Regions from separate parts of the Streptomyces sp. NPDC091272 genome, predicted to be linked through region 2. Evidence: riboswitches for the same ligand, from Rfam matches in the RefSeq annotation. Region 2 holds a riboswitch; each other region holds the start of a gene.
What was found. Region 2 has a riboswitch for cyclic di-AMP ahead of ACIQM4_RS03970 (peptidoglycan DD-metalloendopeptidase family protein). Riboswitches for the same ligand answer to the same signal wherever they lie in the genome.
Positions count from the first base shown of each region.

Region 1 (6,365 bases), on a different contig from region 2:
GCGGCGACCGCGGCGGGTTCCGTGGCGGCGACCGCCGTGACGACCGCGGCGGTGACCGTGGTGGCTTCCGCGGTGGCGACCGCAACGACCGTCCGTCCGGTGGCTACCGTGGCGGCGACCGCAACGACCGTCCCGCGTCGGGCGGCTTCCGTCGCGACGACCGTCCCTCCGGCGGTTTCCGCGGCAACGACCGTCGTGACGACCGCGGTGGCGACCGTGGCGGCTTCCGCCGCGACGACCGTCCGTCCGGTGGTTTCCGTGGCGGCGAGCGCAGCGGCAGCGACCGCCCGGCGGCCACCGGCTACCGCGGCAACGACCGCAACGACCGTCCGGCGTCCGGCGGCTTCCGTCGCGACGACCGCAGCGACCGTCCGGCCTCCGGCGGCTTCCGTCGTGACGACCGCGGCGACCGTCCCACCGGCGGCGGCTTCCGCTCCGGCGGCAGCGACCGTCCGTTCAACCGTGACCGTCGTGACGAGCGCCCCTCGGGCGGCTTCCGTGGCGGCGACCGTCCGTCCTCCGGCGGCGGCTTCCGCGGCGGTGACCACCGCGGCAGCTCCACCGGCACCGGCACCGGCTCCTTCGGCCGCCGCGACGACAAGCCCCGCTGGAAGCGCAACGGCTGATCCAGCCTGAACGTGCAGCACCGGAAAGGGCCCGCTCCCCAGGAGCGGGCCCTTTCCCGCACCCGCGCAGGCCCGCACGCCACGCCCTCACGGGGCCCACGCAGCACGACCGCACGGGGCACGCGGCACGCCCTCACGACGGCGCCGGCCAGGTTTCCGCGGATACCCGATCGGCTGTCACGGACGGGGCAGCTATGCTCTTGGGAGTCCTGCCGGGGGCCATTAGCTCAATTGGCAGAGCAGCGGACTTTTAATCCGTTGGTTGTCGGTTCGAGTCCGACATGGCCTACAGGACGAAGTGGCGGGCTCACGCCCGCGACGTGCGGGGGAGCGCCCCGGCCGGTTCACACCGGTCGGGGCGCTCCTTCGTTTGCGGGCGGGGCGGCTGGCGGGCGAGCGGTCCGTGGCCTGGGTGGTCGGCGGGGCTGTCCGGATGGCGTAGGGTTGTGTTTACCGACGCGGGGTGGAGCAGCTCGGTAGCTCGCTGGGCTCATAACCCAGAGGTCGCAGGTTCAAATCCTGTCCCCGCTACTGAAGAAGTAGTGCACACGGAAGGCCCGGAACTCGAAAGAGTTCCGGGCCTTCCGCGTTGGGTCGTCGTGGGTAGGGACCGGGCTTCCGTCCCCCACTTGGCCGATGCCGATTCGCCGTACGGCGCGGCTCCGGCCAGCCTGGGTGGGGAGCGGTACCGTCCGCACCCGGTGCGGACCTGGGCAGGAGAACTGACGGTGGTGGGGTACGGGCGGGAGAGCGGCGGCGCCGGAGCGAGGGGCTGGGCCGGGGGCCGGGGCGGCGCCGGTCCCGCGGGCGGCGGGCGTGGCAGGAAGACGCGGCGGTTCGTGCGGGCGCTGCCCGCGCTGATGATTGCGGGCGGTCTCCTCTACGACGCGCTCACGCCGTCCAACTTCACCTCCTCGCCGCTGTTCGCCGCGGCCCCCCTGGTGGCCGCACCCTTCTTCTCGCTGACCAACACCGCGCTGACCGCGTGTGCCTCCGTGCTCGCCGTGCTGGGGCTGCGGATCGCCAACGACGCGCTGACCACCGTGGTCGGCCTCACCGAGCTGCTGACCGTGCTGACGGTGTCCGTGCTCGCGATCCTGATCAACAGAGTGGTACGCAAGAGCGACCGGCAGCTGGCGTCGGCGCGGGTCATCGCGGAGGCGGCGCAGCGGGCCGTCGTGCCCACCCCGCCGGCCAGGATCGGCGGGCTGGAGGTGGCCGCCCGCTACAAGGCGGCCGAGGCTGACGCATTCATCGGGGGCGATCTGTTCGCCGTGCAGGACACCGCGTACGGGGTGCGGCTGGTCGTGGGGGATGTACGGGGCAAGGGGCTGGAGGCCGTCGAGGCGGTCGCGGTGGTGGTGGGCGCCTTCCGGGAGGTGGCCGAGACGGAGAGCTGTCTGGAGGGCGTCGCCCAGCGGCTGGAGCGGGCGCTGGCGCGCGAGGGGCGGCGCAGGGAAGGGCTGGACGCGCTGGAGGGGTTCACGACGGCGGTGCTCGCCGAGATTCCGCGCGGCGCCGGGATCGTACGGCTGGTGAACCGCGGGCACCCCGAGCCGTTGCTGCTGTACGCGGACGGTGCGCTGGACGTGCTGCAACCCACGGAGTTCGCGCTGCCGCTGGGGATGGGGGAGCTGGGGTCCTGGCCGGACCGGGCGCGGGAGTTCCGTTACCCCGAGGGTTCGACCCTTGTCTTCTACACTGACGGCCTCTCCGAGGCCCGGAACGCGGAAGGGGTCTTCTACGACCCGGCGGTCCGGCTGCGGCACTCGCTCTTTCCCGGGCCCGACGCCGTGCTGGACGCGCTGACCAGTGACGTGCGGGTGCACACGGGCGGCAAGCAGACGGACGACATGGCACTGCTCGCGGTGGGCCGCCCCGGGGTGGGGCAGTCGGAGCCGCGGCGGACCGTGGAGATCGTGAAGCGCCCTTGAGCGTCCGTGAGCGCTGGGTGGGTGCCGGTGTACACGGGGGCCACGGGTCGTTACCGGCTGTGCCGGTGGGGGAGCCCTCCGCGTAACAATTGACGATCTATCAGGTACGGAGGGTTTGCGGGTCGGGAACCGGGTGAAGCGAGGGGCTGCTGTGTCGTCCTGATTTGCTGTCATATCCAGCTGTATGCACCGGCCATGACCGCCTGCGCGGCGTTAACGATCACTTGGATCGGCTTGGAATTCCACTTGTGTGTCTATTAACGTTCGATAACGCAGCGCGGTCGTCCCAGCCGTCGTCAGAGACGGCGCCGTGCGCGTGCGCCGAATTCCATGTGGAAACCGGGGAACCACCAATTGGGGTGAATCGGGTCGAACCTGGCCCGTAGGAGACCTTCCTGCTCCGAACCCGTCAGCTAACCCGGTAGGCGAGAAGGAAGGAAAGGAGCGCGCCCCAGTGGCGTCCAACAGGCCTGCCCCCATACCCCCGGTCCCCGCTCTCTCGGCCCCCTCCGCGGCCCCCGCGTTCGCGGCCCCCGCTTTTTCGTACGAGGCGTACGGCGTCCCGAGCGACACGGACGGCCCGATGAGCGGCCCAGCCGACGGCTTCGCGAAGTTCGACGGACCGGCCGACGCGTTCGCTGCGGGTGACGGATTCTCCGGCGGGGACGCGTTCCCCGCCAAAGCTGCGTTCCCCGCGGGCTCCTTCGGTGCTCCCGCCGCCTCGGCCGAGGAGTGGAACCCCACCGAGGACTCTCTCGTTCCGGTCCGTGGCAAGCACCGCGTCGCCAAGCAGCGCGGCTCCCTGGCCCGTAGCTCCACGGTGCTCGGAGTCGGCGTCATCGCCGCCGTCGGCGCCGGCGGGATCGCCACCGCCCAGGAGAAGCCGGCCGTCTCCATCTCGCTGCCCGACCAGCTCACCGACTCCCTGGAGTCGCTCGCGGACTCGCTGCCGGACGCCGAGTCGCTGCCGGGCGTGGGGGCGCTGGTCCCGGATTCGGGGACCGGCGCCGACGTCGGGTCCGCCACGGCTTCGGTGACGGCCTCCGTTCCGGCCCCGGACCCGGCCGCTCCGGCTGCCGGGCAGACCCCCGGTGCGGGCGAGAGCCTGCGGGCCCGGATCCTCAACCAGGCCGAGCAGCAGCGGTCCGTCGCCGACGAGGCCGCGCACGAGGCCGCCCGTGAGCAGGCGGTCAAGGACGCCGAGGCCGAGGCCAAGAAGCAGCGGGCCCAGGCAGACGCCAAGGCGGAGAAGGCCGAACAGGCGAAGCGCGAGGCCGAGGCGAAGGCAGCGGCGAAGGCCAAGGCGGAGGCCGAGGCGAAGGCTGAGGCCGAGCGGCTCGCCAAGCTGGCCGCCAGCTACTCGCTGCCCACCTCCTCGTACACCCTCACCTCCACCTTCGGACAGTCCGGTTCGATGTGGTCCTCCGGGCACCACACCGGTCTCGACTTCGCCGCCCCGACGGGCACGCCCGCCAAGGCCGTGCACGGCGGGACGATCAAGTCCGCGGGCTACTCGGGCTCGTACGGCTACCGGATCGTGCTGGAACTCGATGACGGCACCGAGATCTGGTACTGCCACCTCTCGCAGATGAACGTCACGGCGGGCGGCGAGGTCTCGACCGGGCAGACCATCGGCAACGTCGGCGCCACCGGCAACGTCACCGGCCCGCATCTGCACCTTGAGGTGCACACGCCCGGCGGCGACGGCATCGACCCCGCAGCCTGGCTGCGCGGCAAGGGCCTGACGGTCTGAGGGACGTCCGGTCCGAGGGACCGGAGGTCCGAGCACCTGACGGTGTGGGGCCGACGGTCTGAGGGACCGGCGGCCCTTCGGAATCGATGGGTGATGCACGGAATAGCTCCGGCGGGCCGGGTGGTTGATCCAGTTATGACCTCTCACCTGCGCCCGCTGGGCAATTCCGGCCTCGATGTCTTCCCCCTCGCCCTCGGCGGCAACGTCTTCGGGTGGACCGCCGACCGTGACCGGTCCTTCGCCGTGCTCGACGCGTACACCGCGGGCGGCGGCAACTTCATCGACACCGCCGACTCCTACTCCGCCTGGGTCCCGGGCAACGAGGGCGGCGAGTCCGAGCGCGTCCTTGGCGACTGGCTGACGTCACGCGGCAACCGCGACGACGTCGTCATCGCCACGAAGGTCGGCGCCCACCCCTCGTACAAGGGGCTCTCCGCCGCCAACATCAAGGCCGCGGCCGACGAGTCGCTGCAGCGGCTGCGCACCGATCACATCGACCTCTACTACACCCACTTCGACGACCCCTCCGTGCCCGTCGAGGAGATCGTCGGCGCACTCGACCAGCTCGTCCGGGACGGCAAGGTGCGGGCCGTGGCCGCCTCCAACATCTCCCCCGACCGGCTGCGCGAGTCGCTGGACCTCGCCGAGCGTGAGGGACTGGCGAAGTACACCGCGCTCCAGCCGCACTACAACCTCGTCTCGCGCGACACCTACGAGGGCGAGCTCCAGGAGGTCGCCTCGCAGGCCGGTCTCGCGGCCGTGCCGTACTTCGCGCTCGCCTCGGGCTTCCTGACCGGCAAGTACCGTGCGGACGGCGGCGAGGTGCAGAGTGCGCGCGCCGAGGGCGCGGCCAAGCACCTGGAGACCGAGCGCGGCCGCAAGGTCCTCACCGCGCTCGACGAGGTGGCCGGGGCGCACGGCGCCGAGGTCGCGACCGTGGCACTGGCCTGGCTGGCCGCCCGGCCGACCGTGGTGGCGCCGATCGCCAGTGCCCGTACGGTCGAGCAGCTGCCCGCGCTCCTCGCGGTGGCGGACGTGACCCTGACGGACGCCGAGCTGACGAAGCTCACCAGCGCTTCCGCCTGACGGGCGCACGACTGCTGCCCACTGACGGGGCCGTGTCGGCGCTAGTAGCTCTTGTACGGGTTGTAGGTGGCCGCGTACGCGGGGTGGTACGGCGGGGGCAGCAGCCGTATTCGGCCGGTGACCTGGGCCGCGTACACCAGGGCGGGGCCCGCGATCCGTTTGCCCCGCCAGAGTCGGTCCAGCAGGTCACGCTCGCGGGCGGTGAACTCCGCGGCCAGCTCCGGGGTCGCGGCCCCGCGCCGCGCCCGGTACCGCAGGAAGGCCAGCGCCGTCGCCGCCTGCTCGTAGTCGGCGACGGCCTTGGCGGCCCCTGGCCCGTACGTCCTGGCCGCGTACCCCCTGGCCAGTGAGCGGGCCCGCATCGAGGACAGGGCGAGCGGCTCCGCCGGGTCCAGCCAGCCCGCACCCGCGTACGCGGGCAACTCGGCCGACAGCAGTCGCAGTTCCCGCTGCCTGGTCCAGATCGCCAGCCAGGTCAGGAAGGCGAAGGCAGGAACCATGAACAGCCCGTACACCCCGTAGAAGGCGAGCGGCCCGAATGACGCCGAGCCGTTCCACAGGGAGTGCATGCCCATCGCGAGCAGCAGACCGAGCAGCGGCAGGGCGAACCGCCGGATCCGCACCCAGGCACGGTTGCGCATCCGCCGGGTCGGGGTGAGCGCCACCAGACCGAAGCCGATGCCGGTCAGCACGGTGAAGAGCGGGTGCGCGAAGGGGGACATGACCACCCGCACGAAGAACGTCCCCGCCGTCACCGAGCCGAGCCCGGAGAAACCGAACTCCTGGTCCTCACCGAAGGCGTTGCCCAGATAGAGGATGTTCTCGGTGAAGGCGAAGCCGGTCGCGGTGAAGCCGGCGAGGACCACGCCGTCCACGATTCCGGTGAAGTGCCGTCTGCGGAACAGGAAGAGGAGCAGGATCGCCGCCGCCTTCGCGCACTCCTCGACGAACGGCGCGACGACGGTC
Region 1 is NZ_JBIVVC010000003.1:803,009-809,373, forward strand. Features, by position in the region: gene ACIQM4_RS12960 (DEAD/DEAH box helicase) at 1-626, shown strand, start outside; tRNA gene ACIQM4_RS12965 (tRNA-Lys) at 843-915, shown strand; tRNA gene ACIQM4_RS12970 (tRNA-Met) at 1,084-1,157, shown strand; gene ACIQM4_RS12975 (PP2C family protein-serine/threonine phosphatase) at 1,256-2,560, shown strand; cyclic di-AMP (ydaO/yuaA leader) riboswitch at 2,870-3,003, shown strand; gene ACIQM4_RS12980 (M23 family metallopeptidase) at 3,015-4,313, shown strand; gene ACIQM4_RS12985 (aldo/keto reductase) at 4,449-5,399, shown strand; gene ACIQM4_RS12990 (PrsW family intramembrane metalloprotease) at 5,441-6,365, opposite strand, start outside.
Region 1: it holds a riboswitch for cyclic di-AMP, as region 2 does, so the genes downstream of both, ACIQM4_RS12980 (M23 family metallopeptidase) here and ACIQM4_RS03970 (peptidoglycan DD-metalloendopeptidase family protein) in region 2, are expected to answer to the same signal.

Region 2 (6,365 bases):
GCGGTTGCGAACCGCTAGCAGACGGGGCGCGGGCGCGAGGCCGATTGATGTGTTTTTGCCTCTGAGGCAAGAAGTTTGCCTCGGGGGTAAACCATCTGCGTCAATGGACGCATGACGCCACGCCTGGAAGACGCGGCCGACGGCTCGGGCAATTCTCCGGACGAGCTGCCTGCGGTCGCTCCCCACCTGCGCGAACTCCGTCGCCGCAGCGGCCTCACGCTGGAGGCCGCGGCCCGGCGGGCCGGGCTCTCGCCCGCGCACCTGTCCCGGCTGGAGACCGGCAGACGCCAGCCTTCGCTGCCGATGCTGCTGGCGCTCGCCCGTGTCTACGGTACGACCGTCTCGGCCCTGCTGGGCGAGAGCCCCGGTGACCGGGACGCCGTACTGCGCGCCGGAGACATGACCGCCGTCGAGGCCGACGGCTGGACCTACCGGCAGGCGGGGGGCCCCGGGCGGGCCATGCAGACGCTGCGCGTGCACGTGCCGCACGCCGCGCAGAGCGATCTGGTGCGCGTACACCCGGGGGAGGAGTGGCTGTACGTCCTCGAAGGGCGGCTGCGGCTCGTCCTGGGAGAGAGCGTCCACCTCCTGGACGAGGGGGACAGCGCCCACTTCGACTCGCTCACCCCGCACCGGATCACCGCGGTGACGTCGGCCGGTGCCGAACTGCTGTTCGTACACACACTGATGCAGAGCGCCGCCGCCGGGCTCTGCCTGCCCCAGGAGTCATGAGATGCCGGAGCTCAGCGAGTCCCAGACCGCCGCGATGGCCGCGATCGCGCGGGCCGCACAGGAGGCGGCCCGCGACGAGAGGCACGACGCCGGCCGCAAGGCCGACTGGAACGACGGGGCGGGCCGGCCCGGTGTGCTCGGTTTCGTCGAGGACCGGGCGCCGCGCGGGCTGGTGCTGCGGGTCTTCCTGTACGTCGCGGTGGGCCACGTCTTCGCGGCCTTCGTCTATCTGCTGTTCACCCTCGGGGGCAAGGGCTGAGGCGGTTCGGACGGCGGCCGGGGCCGCTCGGCGCCGTGCCCCGGCAGGGCGGGGCGAGGCCGCTTGCCGCCGTGTCCCGGCGGGGCGGGGGCGAGTTGTGTTCCGGAGGGCCGGGGGCGGGTCGTGTCCCGGGCAGGGCGGGGCGGGTCGTGTTCCGGAGGGGCGGGCTATGCGGTGAGCCGCTCGCGCAGTGCCTCGCGGGTCTGCGGCGTGAGCTTCAGGCCCTGCGTCAGGTAGGTCTCGGTGTCGCCCCACGTGTCCGCGATGGCGGCGAAGGCCGCCTCCAGGTAGTCGGCGCGGGCGTCGAAGAGCGGTGCGAGCAGAACCATCACCTCCTCGTTCGTCGCCTCCGGGGAGCTGCTGCTGCGGCGCACCTTGTAGCGGCGGTGCGGGTCGTTCGACTTGACGTAGTCCGCGACTATCGCCTCCCGCTCGACGCCGACCGCCAGGAGGGTCACCACGACCGCCAGGCCCGCCCGGTCCTTGCCGGCCGCACAGTGCATCAGGGCGGGCACGCTGTCCTCGGCGAGGGCGTGCAGGACCCGGCTGTGGTCCGCCGTGCGGTCCAGGATCATCCGCCGGTACGAACCGCTCATGCGGGCGGCGGCCTTGCCGTCGTCGAGGATCTCGCGCAGCTGGTCGATGTTGCCGTCACGCACCATCCGCCAGAACTCGGCGCCGTCCGCCGGGTCGCTGAGCGGGATGTTCACGTTCCGCACCCCGGCGAGCTCGATGTCGGGCCCCTCCATCGCCTGGTCCGCGGCATTGCGGAAGTCGAAGACGGTGTGAAGCCCCAGTGAACGCAGGAACGCCGCGTCCTCGGCGGTGGCGTGCGCCAGGTGGCCGCTGCGGAAGAGCCGTCCGTGCCGCACCGTGCGACCGTCCTCGGTCGGCAGGCCGCCCACGTCCCGGCAGTTCCGTACTCCTGCCAGGTCGGGCTCGGCCGACGGCGATACCTGCTGCGTCACGAGTGCTCCTCACACGGTCGTACGCCGGCCCGGAGAGTGCCGACGGCGGCACGGACAGACGATACGACATGACCCGCCGAAATAGGTGCCTTAGGCACCCAAGTTGCCCCGGTACGGGGCGGAGTGAGCAGAATCATACGGAGCGGTGGCCCTGGTCCCACGGGCCGTCAAATGGCAGGCCAGGGGCGGCTGATGACGGCAGTGACGGAAATGGATCACAGGGAGAGCCGTGAAGAAGGAGTGCCGAGGGAAAGGAGAAGAAGAGAACGGCTTGTTCGGAAGGTCCGCACTCGCTTACGGTCACCGTCAATCCGGGTGGACCGCCGAATCCTGCCACCGCTCGGAATCCGCACCCATGACTTCTTCGTGTGGCAGGAGCGGGGGACCCAGGTAGTACGCCGGAACCGGAAGCGCTCGTCCGCCGGTCCGGCTCGGGGTGAAGCCGTACTCCTCAGGGAGTGCGGCCGGGCATCTCCAGCCCGAACCCGACAGCTCACCTCGCAGGCGCCGGAGAGGAATCCGTCATGCCTGCAAAGGGTAAGCACCGCCGCCCCAAGTCCAGCTCCACGCTCACCCGTGGCTTCGTCGCCGCGGGTACGGGCGGCGCCGCACTGGCGCTCCCGCTGATCGGAGCCACCGGCGCGCACGCGGCCGACAAGGGCGCCGCTCCCGTCGCCCAGCCGCAGAAGGCACTGCTCAAGCAGCTGCCCCAGCAGCGGACGGCCCACCTCCCGGCCGCCGCGCCGCAGGCCGACGCCAAGAAGACCGGCAACCGCACGTACTCCGTGGTCACCGGCGACAACCTGTCGAAGATCGCCGCGGCGGAGAGCGTGCGCGGCGGCTGGCAGAAGCTGTACACGGACAACGAGTCGGTCGTCGGCGAGGACCCGTCGCTGATCCTTCCCGGCATGAAGCTCACCCTCGGTGGCAAGGCGCCCGCGGGGTCGGGTGACTCCCGCGACGCCGCGCACGGGACGAAGGCCACGGCGCCCGCGCCGCGCCAGCAGGCCGAGCGCACCGAGAAGCGCGTCGAGCAGCGCACGGAGCAGCGCACCGAGAAGCGGACCGAGGAGCGCAAGCAGAGTTCCGCTCCCGTCGAGCGCAAGCAGAGCTCCGGTTCCGGCTTCACCGCGCCCGTCCAGGCCGGCGTCTCCACCCCGTACCGCGCCTTCGGCGGCAGCTGGTCCAGCGGTTACCACACCGGTGTCGACTTCCGCGCCTCCTCGGGCACCCCGGTCCAGGCCGTCGGTGCGGGCACCGTCGTCTCCGCGGGCTGGGGCGGCGCGTACGGCAACGAGATCGTCATCCAGCACTCCGACGGCCGCTACTCGCAGTACGGACACCTGTCCGCGCTGAACGTCCGCTCCGGTCAGAGCGTCTCCGGCGGCCAGCAGATCGGCTACTCCGGCTCGACCGGCAATTCCACCGGACCGCACCTGCACTTCGAGATCCGCACCGGTCCCGGCTACGGCTCGGACGTCGACCCGCTGGCCTACCTGCGCGGCCACGGCGTGTCGCTCTGACCGCACGCCCACGGGCGGCCCCGGGCCGCCCCGCGTAAGTGCGTCCCCCCACCACCGGCCCGTCCGGCGCACGCACGCCCCCCTCGCCCCCGTACCGTCCCCCGGTGCGGGGGCGAGGTCCGTCCGCGTACCGTCCCCGGGTGCGGGGCGAGGTCCGTCCGCGCGGTGCGGATCATGTATTCCGAGTTGAATGAATCTTGACCGGTGGCATATCTCACCCACCGTCAACCCCTCCCTACGGTGGCGTAGGTCACTTGCCGAAGTGGAGGATGTGTCGACGTGGCAGACGATTCGAGATCATTCAACGCAGGCACCATCGGGTCGTACGCGGCGATCGGGGACAGCTTCACCGAAGGGGTCGGCGACCCCGGTCCCGGCGGCGCGTTCACCGGCTGGGCCGACCGGCTGGCCGTCCTCCTCGACGACCGGGTACCCGAGCACACCTTCCGTTACGCGAACCTCGCCGTCCGCGGCAAGCTCCTCGACCAGATCGTGGCCGAGCAGGTCCCGCGGGCCAGGCAGCTGGCCCCCGACCTGGTCAGCTTCTGCGCGGGCGGCAACGACATCATCCGGCCGGGCAGCGACCCCGACGACGTCGCCGAGCGGTTCGAGAAGGCCGTCGCCGACCTGACCTCGGCCGTCGGCACGGTCATGGTCACCACCGGGTTCGACACCCGCGGCGTCCCCGTACTGCGCCACATGCGTGGCAAGGCCGCCATCTACTCGGCGCACGTACGCTCCATCGCGGACCGCTACGGCTGCCCGGTCCTGGACCTGTGGTCGCTGCGGTCCGTGCAGGACCGGCGCGCCTGGGACTCCGACCGGTTGCACCTGTCGGCCGAGGGGCACACCCGGGTGGCGCTGCGGGCCGGTCAGGTACTCGGCCTGGACATCCCGGCCGACCCCGACCAGCCGTGGCCGCCTATGGCGCCGCGCCGCAGGGTCGAGGCGCGCCGGGACAACATCGACTGGGCCCGCGAGCACCTGGTGCCGTGGATCGGCCGAAGGCTGCGCGGCGAGAGCTCCGGCGACCACGTGGCGGCCAAGCGGCCCGACCTGCTGCCGCTCTGACGGCGGTTCCGGCCTGCCGTGCTCAGGCCGACGGGTCGCCTGCCCCCGCGAGCAGTTCGTCCTCGCAGATCAGGGACGTGTTGCCCGCGACCGTGCAGGCGTACGCACCGGCCAGCGCGCCGAGCCTGGCGCACTCCTCAAGGCTGCGTCCGGCCAGGCGCCCGTACAGGAATCCGGAGACATAGGCGTCGCCGGCGCCGTTGGAGTCCACCACAGGTCCGGGCGGGACACTCGCGGGCACCGGCCGCGGGGTGCTGCCGCCGTCACGGGTCAGCAGGTACGAACCGCCCGCACCCGCGGTCGCCACGACCGCCTCGGCCCGGCCCTCGCGAAGGATCTCCCGCATCACGTCGCCGATCCGCGTCCCCGCCCCGGCCGCGCTCAGGAACACCAGGTCGGCGCGGAGCGCGAAGGCGCGGTGGTGCTCGGCGAGCCCGTCCCAGTCGTGCAGGTCGGTGGAGAGCGGCACCTGCCGCGCCACCAGGTCGTCCAGGAGGTGGCGGGCAAACCCCATGATCGTGACGTGCACGTGCCGGGCGCGGCGCACGTGCGGCAGGACGAAGTCGGCGGGCATCCGCAGATCCGATGGGTCGCGGGCGTCGTAGAACGACATCCGCCGGCCCGACGCGTCCACCAGGTTCACGGCGCGACGGGTGCCCGCTGGCGAGATCAGCGGCTCGAAGTCCACGCCCCCCTTCGCCAGCCGCTCCCTGACCTGGCCGCCGATCCAGTCGTCGCCGATGACGTCCAGGAACTTCACGCCGAGCCCCAGCGCCTGGCAGCCGAGCGCCACGTTGCCGCCGGTGTGCCCCGGCCACTCGCTGATGGGGGCCACCCCGACCGAGTCCGCGAGGGGTACCGGCAGCGAGTCCACGCGCACCACTGTGTCGACCCCGCTGCCGCCGATCACCAGCACGTCGTACGGACTCTCCCCGGCAGCGCTCCCCCCGGACGCGCCCTCCTCGGCCGGACCGTCCTGCTGCTGCCCCTGCTGCCCCTGCTGCGACACCGCGTTCCCCTCTCCGTGCCACGAATCCCCCGACGCGCCTCAGTATGCGGTCTGCTCCTCTCTCCCGGTATGCGCCTCGTAGTGTGCGGCGTCCCGTAACGGCCCCGTTCCCGCGCTGTCGGACGCGGTGCCCATAATGGAAGGAAGCCGATCCCTTTGGAGGTGCCGTGACCAGTGCGGATTCCCCGCAGAAGCCGTTGCGCGAGAAGCTGCGCGGGCTGAGGACCGCGGCGTTCGGAGCCGACCCGGCGGGGGAGCGCATGGCGCGCATCCGCCGTTCGCCCAACTTCGCCGACGGCGTCTTCCAGAACCCCGAGGGCACCCGGGCCGCCAGGCCCTCGCCCAAATCCACGTCCGGTCTCATGAAGACGTACTTCCGCAAGGAGGAGCGCGTACTGCGCGCCCCCGCCGGAACCGTCCCGGTGTACCCGACGACGCTCGCCGACATCGCCGACCCGCCCCCGTCAGGACTGCGGCTGACCTGGATGGGCCACTCCACCGTGCTCGCCGAGATCGACGGCCGGCGGGTGCTGTTCGACCCGGTCTGGGGCGAGCGCTGCTCACCGTTCAACTTCGCGGGCCCCAAGCGGCTGCACCCCGTGCCGGTCCCGCTCGCCTCCCTCGGGGAGGTCGATGTCGTCGTCATCTCGCACGACCACTACGACCACCTCGACATGCCGACGATCCGCGCCCTCAAGGCGACCGGCGCGGTCTTCGCCGTCCCCCTGGGCGTCGGCGCGCACCTGGAGCACTGGGGCGTCCCGCCCGAGCGCATCCACGAGCTCGACTGGAACGAGAGCACG
Region 2 is NZ_JBIVVC010000001.1:971,923-978,287, forward strand. Features, by position in the region: gene ACIQM4_RS03950 (aspartate aminotransferase family protein) at 1-18, shown strand, start outside; gene ACIQM4_RS03955 (helix-turn-helix domain-containing protein) at 112-732, shown strand; gene ACIQM4_RS03960 (DUF6126 family protein) at 734-991, shown strand; gene ACIQM4_RS03965 (tyrosine-protein phosphatase) at 1,159-1,959, opposite strand; cyclic di-AMP (ydaO/yuaA leader) riboswitch at 2,271-2,479, shown strand; gene ACIQM4_RS03970 (peptidoglycan DD-metalloendopeptidase family protein) at 2,484-3,482, shown strand; gene ACIQM4_RS03975 (SGNH/GDSL hydrolase family protein) at 3,762-4,553, shown strand; gene ACIQM4_RS03980 (carbohydrate kinase family protein) at 4,576-5,466, opposite strand; gene ACIQM4_RS03985 (MBL fold metallo-hydrolase) at 5,730-6,365, shown strand, end outside.

Region 3 (6,365 bases), on a different contig from region 2:
AACTCCGCCTCCTGCTCGCCGGAGATCACCTCGGGCTCCACGCCCAGGATGTCCAGCACCCCGGCGACGAACTCGTCCCGGTTCTCCGCGTCCCTGGAGGCCGAGGTCGCCACGAAGCGGATCTTCTGCGCGCCGTGCGCCTCGATGACCGACGCGTACTCGCGGCAGGCCGCGAAGGTGCGCTCCAGCGCCTCGGGGGCCAGCCGGCCGGTGCGGTCGACGCCCTGGCCCAACCGCACGACGGTCATCCGGCGGTCCAGGTCCACCAGCTCGCCGGTGGCCGGGTCGGCGTCCGCGACCAGCAGACGGATGGAGTTCGTACCGCAGTCGACGGCGGCCACCCGGGTCACTTGGCCGCCTCCGCGTCCGCGCAGGGGGTGACGCAGGGGCCCTTGGCCCACCACTCGGGGAGCAGGGCCAGTGCCTCGTCCCCGAACGGGTTCACCCCGGGGCCCGCCACCAGCGAGTGCCCCACCAGCACGTGCAGGCACTTCACCCGGTCCGGCATCCCGCCCGCGCTCGGGAAGCCCACCAGCTCCTCGATCTCGTCGCGCCGCCTCAGATAGTCCTCGTGCGCCGCCCGGTAGGTGTCCGCCAGTCCCTGGTCGTCCGCCAGCCGTGCCTGCATCTCCTTCATCAGGCCGGAGCCCTCAAGGGTGCCGATCGCGCCCGTGGCCCGCGGGCAGGTCATGTAGTAGAGCGTGGGGAACGGCGTGCCGTCCTCCAGCCGCGGGGCCGTCTCAACCACGTCGGGGTTGCCGCACGGGCAGCGGTGCGCGATCGCGCGCAGCCCGCGCGGCGGTCGGCCGAGCTGGAGCTTGAACGCCTCGATGTCCCTGTCGGTGGGCTCGGTGCGCGGCGTGGTCGGGGGCGGGGTGTCCATGCGTGCCTTCTGTCGTGTGTCGCTGTGTTCTGCGTCTGCTACGGATCGCGCCGGTCGGCCTCGTCGACGCCGCCCCAGACCTGGGAGTACCAGGGCCGGTCGGCCGCCTCGTCCCCGTCGCCGCGCGGGCCCGTGCCGGACGCGTCCGGGTCGTACATCGTGAAGCCGGTCTCGCCCGGCCGCACGTAGTGCAGGTGCTCGCGGGACAGCCGCACGATGTACGCGTCGTCCTGGAGCCTGGCCTTCGCGTCGCGGAGCTGCTCCACGCGCTGCTCGGCCTGGTCCCTGGCCTGCTCCTGGTCGGAGATCTCGGTGGCCTGCGAGAAGTAACTCCGTATCGGGTACGCGAGGGCTACCACCAGCGTGCAGACCACCAGGACCAGCAGCGCGGCCCGGCCGGTGAGCCGGGAGCGGCGGGCCTGGCGGCGGGTCTGGGAGCGGTAGACCCGGGCGGCGGTCTGCTCGCCGAGCAACCGCAGCCTGGTCGTGGTGGAGAACCGGTCGCGGTTGCCCGCACCCTTCCCGGCCATCTGTCTCCCGCCTCCCCGTTACGCACCGACGTCCCCGCACACGGTACAAGGCCGGGTACGGGGACGAACGGAAGCTGGCACCTGGGAGGGTCCTGGGCGGACCCCGGGGGTGATCAGCCCTTGAAGCGGGGGAACGCCGAGCGGCCGGCGTACACCGCGGCGTCGTCGAGGATCTCCTCGATGCGCAGCAGCTGGTTGTACTTGGCGACGCGGTCCGAGCGGGCCGGGGCGCCGGTCTTGATCTGTCCGCAGTTCACCGCGACCGCGAGGTCGGCGATGGTGACGTCCTCGGTCTCACCGCTGCGGTGGCTCATCATGCACTTGAAGCCGTTGCGCTGGGCCAGCTCGACGGCGTCCAGCGTCTCAGTGAGCGAGCCGATCTGGTTGACCTTGACGAGCAGGGCGTTCGCGGAGTTCTCCTCGATGCCGCGGGCCAGGCGCTCCGGGTTGGTGACGAAGAGGTCGTCGCCGACGATCTGGACCTTGGCGCCCAGCTTCTCGGTGAGGACCTGCCAGCCGGCCCAGTCGTCCTCGTACAGCGGGTCCTCGATGGAGACCATCGGGTACGCCGAGACGAGCTCCTCGTAGTACTCGGTCATCTCGGCTGCCGAGCGGGACGCGCCCTCGAACTCGTACTTGCCGTCCTTGTAGAACTCGGAGGCGGCGACGTCGAGGGCGAGCGCGATCTGCTCGCCGGGGATGTAACCGGCCTGCGTGATGGCCTCGACGATGAGGTCGAGCGCGGCGCGGTTGGACTCCAGGTTCGGGGCGAAGCCGCCCTCGTCGCCCAGGCCGGTGGACAGGCCCTTGGTCTTCAGCACCTTCTTGAGGGTGTGGTAGACCTCGGCGCCCCAGCGAAGGGCCTCGGAGAAGGACTCCGCGCCGATCGGAGCGATCATGAACTCCTGGATGTCGACGTTGGAGTCGGCGTGCGACCCACCGTTGAGGATGTTCATCATCGGGACGGGCAGCAGGTGCGCGTTCGGGCCGCCGAGGTAGCGGAACAGCGGCAGGTCCGAGGCCTCGGACGCGGCGTGCGCGACGGCGAGGGAGACACCCAGGATGGCGTTGGCGCCGAGGGAGCCCTTGTTCTCGGTGGCGTCGAGGTCGAACATCGCCTGGTCGATCAGGCGCTGCTCGGTCGCGTCGTAGCCGACGAGCTCCGGGCCGATCTGCTCGATGACGGCGAGGACGGCCTTCTCGACACCCTTGCCCATGTAACGGTTCGGGTCCCCGTCACGAAGCTCGATGGCTTCGAAGGCACCGGTCGAGGCGCCGGACGGAACAGCAGCACGACCGGTGCTGCCGTCGTCGAGGCCGACCTCGACCTCGACCGTGGGGTTGCCTCGGGAGTCCAGGATTTCCCGGGCTACGACGACGTCGATGGACGGCACGAGCATCTCCTTATGGGATGTGACGCTGAGGGGCGCGCCCGATGGACGGGCGCACGTGCAGGGTCGCTTTCGGCCTTGCGACATGAGCCTAACCGGCCCGGAGGCATCAACCGGCCGATCGACCGCCCGCTGGGACGAAAAGATGCCCGAATGCCTGTAATACAGGACGAACAGCCCAACGGCCGTCGCCATGTGTCACGGACCTCGTCACCATGCGTCGCACGGGACTCTGCACATATGAGGGGACGTGGACACAAAAGGGCCCCGGCCCGGCGCGTACTGGGGGGAAGTCGCGCCCGGCCGGGGTCCGGTGTGCGGGGCGGACGGGGGTGGGCCGTCCGCCCCACGGGGCGGGAACCGGGCGGGGGTGGGCCGCCGGGATCCCCGCGGGGTCAGCTCAGGTGGAGCTGCTGACCCGGGAAGATGAGGTCGGCGTCGGAGACGACGTCCTCATTCAGGTCCGCGATGTGCTGCCAGCCACCCTTGACGTGCTTGGCCTCGGCGATCTTCGAGAGGGTGTCGCCGGACTTGACCTTGTACTCGCCGTCACCCTTCTTGATCGGGCCGCCGGCCTTGGACTCGACCTTGGGCACCGAGCGGTGCTCGCTGCGGGAGGCGGCGGGCGCCTCGGAGCGCTGCTCCTGCTGGGGAGCCGACTCCTGCTTGGGAGCGGACTCCTGCTTCGGGGCGTCGTCGGAGCCGGTGCTGACGCCCGGGTCGACACCGTCGTTGCTGAGGTTGCCGGCGCCCGCGCAGGCCCAGGCACCCGGGCCCTGGATGTCGAGCAGCTTCTCGGCCGCCGCGATCTGCTGGCTCTTGGTGGCCTGGTCGGCGCGCGGCGCGTACTGGGTACCACCGGCGGCGGCCCAGGAGGAGTTGGTAAACTGCAGGCCACCGTAGTAGCCGTTGCCCGTGTTGATGGACCAGTTGCCGCCGGACTCGCACTGGGCGACAGCGTCCCAGGTGTCGACGGAGGCGGCGGAGGCCGACGAGGCCCCCATCAGCGGAGCGGCGACCGCGACGCCGGCGACACCCGCGAGAGTGACGACCCGGGTGGCCTTGGACGAACGGCGGTGCTTGCCCTTGCTGAAAAGCGACATGGAAATCCCCTCACCGACGCCTTCGAGGTGAGCTGTCGGGTTCGGGCTGTGAGTTCGCCCGGCCTCCGGTCCGGACCGCCGCATCGCTGCGTCGTTCCGTTTCGTCGGCTTCACCCCAAGCCGTTCCCACACGTCTCTCAACGTCCGGGCCCGGCACTTACCTTGGGTCCCCCGCTCCTGCCTACGGCGCTTACGCGACGACTGCTCCCGGGACCCGCCGGCAGGATTCGGCGTGACGGGCTCCGGTGCTCACCGGTGGCGAGCGAGGACGACCGTAATCACAGGTGTCCCCGATGTTCAAAGAGGCACATCGGGGACATTCGACCCCTACTTGCCCCCACTGCACTGTTGTTTACGCAGGTCAGAGGGGACACAACGGGACCATCGGGCAGGGACACGCCAGTTGGGGCAGAGAGACTCATGTCTCACTTGCGCAGAACCGGACATAAGGCCTCTAACTACCCGGGTTTACGGCCTGCTTCTCACTCAGATCGAGGCTCTGGCCAGGCTTGATGAGGTCGGGATCGTCGCCCACGGCCTTGCGGTTGGCCTCGTAGAGCGCCGGCCAGCCACCGGGCACCTCGGCCTCGTCGGCGATGTGCCAGAGGTTGTCGCCGGGCCGGACGGTGTAGTCGCCGGGCGCGGGCGCCTCGCCGCCCTTGTCGCCGCCACGGGAGGCATGACGACCCGTCTCCCGCTCCTCCCCCTCACCACTACCGGACGAATTGTCCGATACGGGCGCGGAGTTCTCGGGCGCCGGCCCGCCGCGGTGCTTGCCCTGGCCGGTGGCCGAGGGGTCGGTGGTGGCGGAGGCGTCGGGTGTCGCGGTCGCGTCCGGGGAGGCGGCACCGGAACCCTGTGCACCCGGGTCCTGCGTACCGGGCGTGGCGGTACCGGGCGTGGCTTCTGGCGTGGCGGTACCGGCGGGCGGCTGCGCGGCGCCGGGCCCGTCGCTGGGCCCGATGCTGGAGCCGGCCGCCGGCTCGGTGGGCTGCCCGCCCACGGGGGCGCCCGGGGTGGCAGTGGTGGCCCCGGCGTCGGCGTCACCACTCCTGTCCGCGCGCGGGGTGTCGCGATGGGCCGGCGCGCCGGGGTCCGGCTTCACGGAGCCCGCCGGGGGCGTGGCCGGCGCCTGGGTGTCCGTACCGGGGTCGGCGGCGTCCACACCGCCCGAACCGGAACCGGAACCGGAGCCGCCGCCGGGGGTGAGCCCGGAGACGACGGAACAGCTCGGCCAGGCCTTCGGGCCCTGGGCCGCGAACACCTTCTCGGCGATCTTGATCTGCTGCGAACGGCTGGCCAGGTCGGGCCGCGGGGCGTACGCACCGCCACCGAACCGGTCCCACTGCTCCTGGGAGAACTGGAGCCCGCCGTAATAGCCGTTGCCGAGGTCGGCACTCCACATGCCACCGCTCTCGCACTCAGCGACCCGGTCCCACGTGTTCGACTCGACCGCACCGGCGCTGGTGGCGCCCAGGAGCGGAATCGCGAGTGCGGATCCGGTCACCCCGGCCGCGACGACGAGAGCGGGTGCCTGACGCGGGCGGCGGTGTTTACCGTTCCCGGAGCGCATGCGGTTGCCTTTCAGCTGACGGTGACCGGGCCTCAGGTCGTAACTGCCGGGTCGCCCGTGAACGTAGCCGCAGTCGAACACCCGTCACAAGTCGGTGCAGTGCAGATCACGCGAAGGTCACATCACTGATGAGCCGTCAGTCACCGGCACCGGTACGGCTTCCCCGAACTCGACCGGCAAGGTGCGCAGTCCACGCATGATGAGCCCGCCACGCCACCGCAAATCGGCAGGATCTCCCGCGAGTTCCAGGTCAGGAAGCCGGGTCAGCAGGGTCGCGAGCGCGGTCCTCGCCTCAAGCCGGGCCAGCGGCGCACCGAGGCAGTAGTGGATGCCGTGCCCGTAGCCCAGGTGCTGGTTGTCCCGACGGCTGAGATCGAGGGTGTCCGGATCGTGGAACCGCTCGGGGTCCCGGTCGGCCGCCGCGAGCACGACGAGCACGGGGTCACCGACGGCGATGTCCGCACCCCCCAGGGTCAGCTCCTCGGTGGCGTACCGCCAGGTGGCGAGCTCGACCGGGCCGTCGTAGCGCAGGAGTTCCTCGACACCGGTGGCGAGCAGGGAATCGTCGCCCTCGGCGAGGGCCTGCTGGAGACGGGCCCGCTGGCCGGGGTTGCGCAGGAGCGCGTAGACCCCGTTGCCGATCAGATTGACGGTGGTTTCGAAACCCGCGAACAGCAGGATGAAGGCCATCGCCGCTGCCTCGTTCTCCGTGAGGTGCTCGCCGTGGTCGCCGGCCCGGATCAGGTTGGAGATGAGGTCGTTGCCCAGATCCTCGCGCTTGCGGTGGATCAGCTCCGCGAGGTAGGCCCGCATCTTCTTGACGGAGCGTGCCACTCCGCCGCGCGGCCCGCCGCCGTGCCGGATCATCATGCCGGCCCAGTCGCG
Region 3 is NZ_JBIVVC010000004.1:479,154-485,518, reverse strand. Features, by position in the region: gene ACIQM4_RS15250 (exopolyphosphatase) at 1-350, opposite strand, end outside; gene ACIQM4_RS15245 (DUF501 domain-containing protein) at 347-883, opposite strand; gene ACIQM4_RS15240 (septum formation initiator family protein) at 922-1,413, opposite strand; gene eno (phosphopyruvate hydratase) at 1,527-2,813, opposite strand; gene ACIQM4_RS15230 (transglycosylase family protein) at 3,200-3,907, opposite strand; cyclic di-AMP (ydaO/yuaA leader) riboswitch at 3,910-4,106, opposite strand; gene ACIQM4_RS15225 (transglycosylase family protein) at 4,362-5,480, opposite strand; gene ACIQM4_RS15220 (cytochrome P450) at 5,598-6,365, opposite strand, start outside.
Region 3: it holds a riboswitch for cyclic di-AMP, as region 2 does, so the genes downstream of both, ACIQM4_RS15230 (transglycosylase family protein) here and ACIQM4_RS03970 (peptidoglycan DD-metalloendopeptidase family protein) in region 2, are expected to answer to the same signal.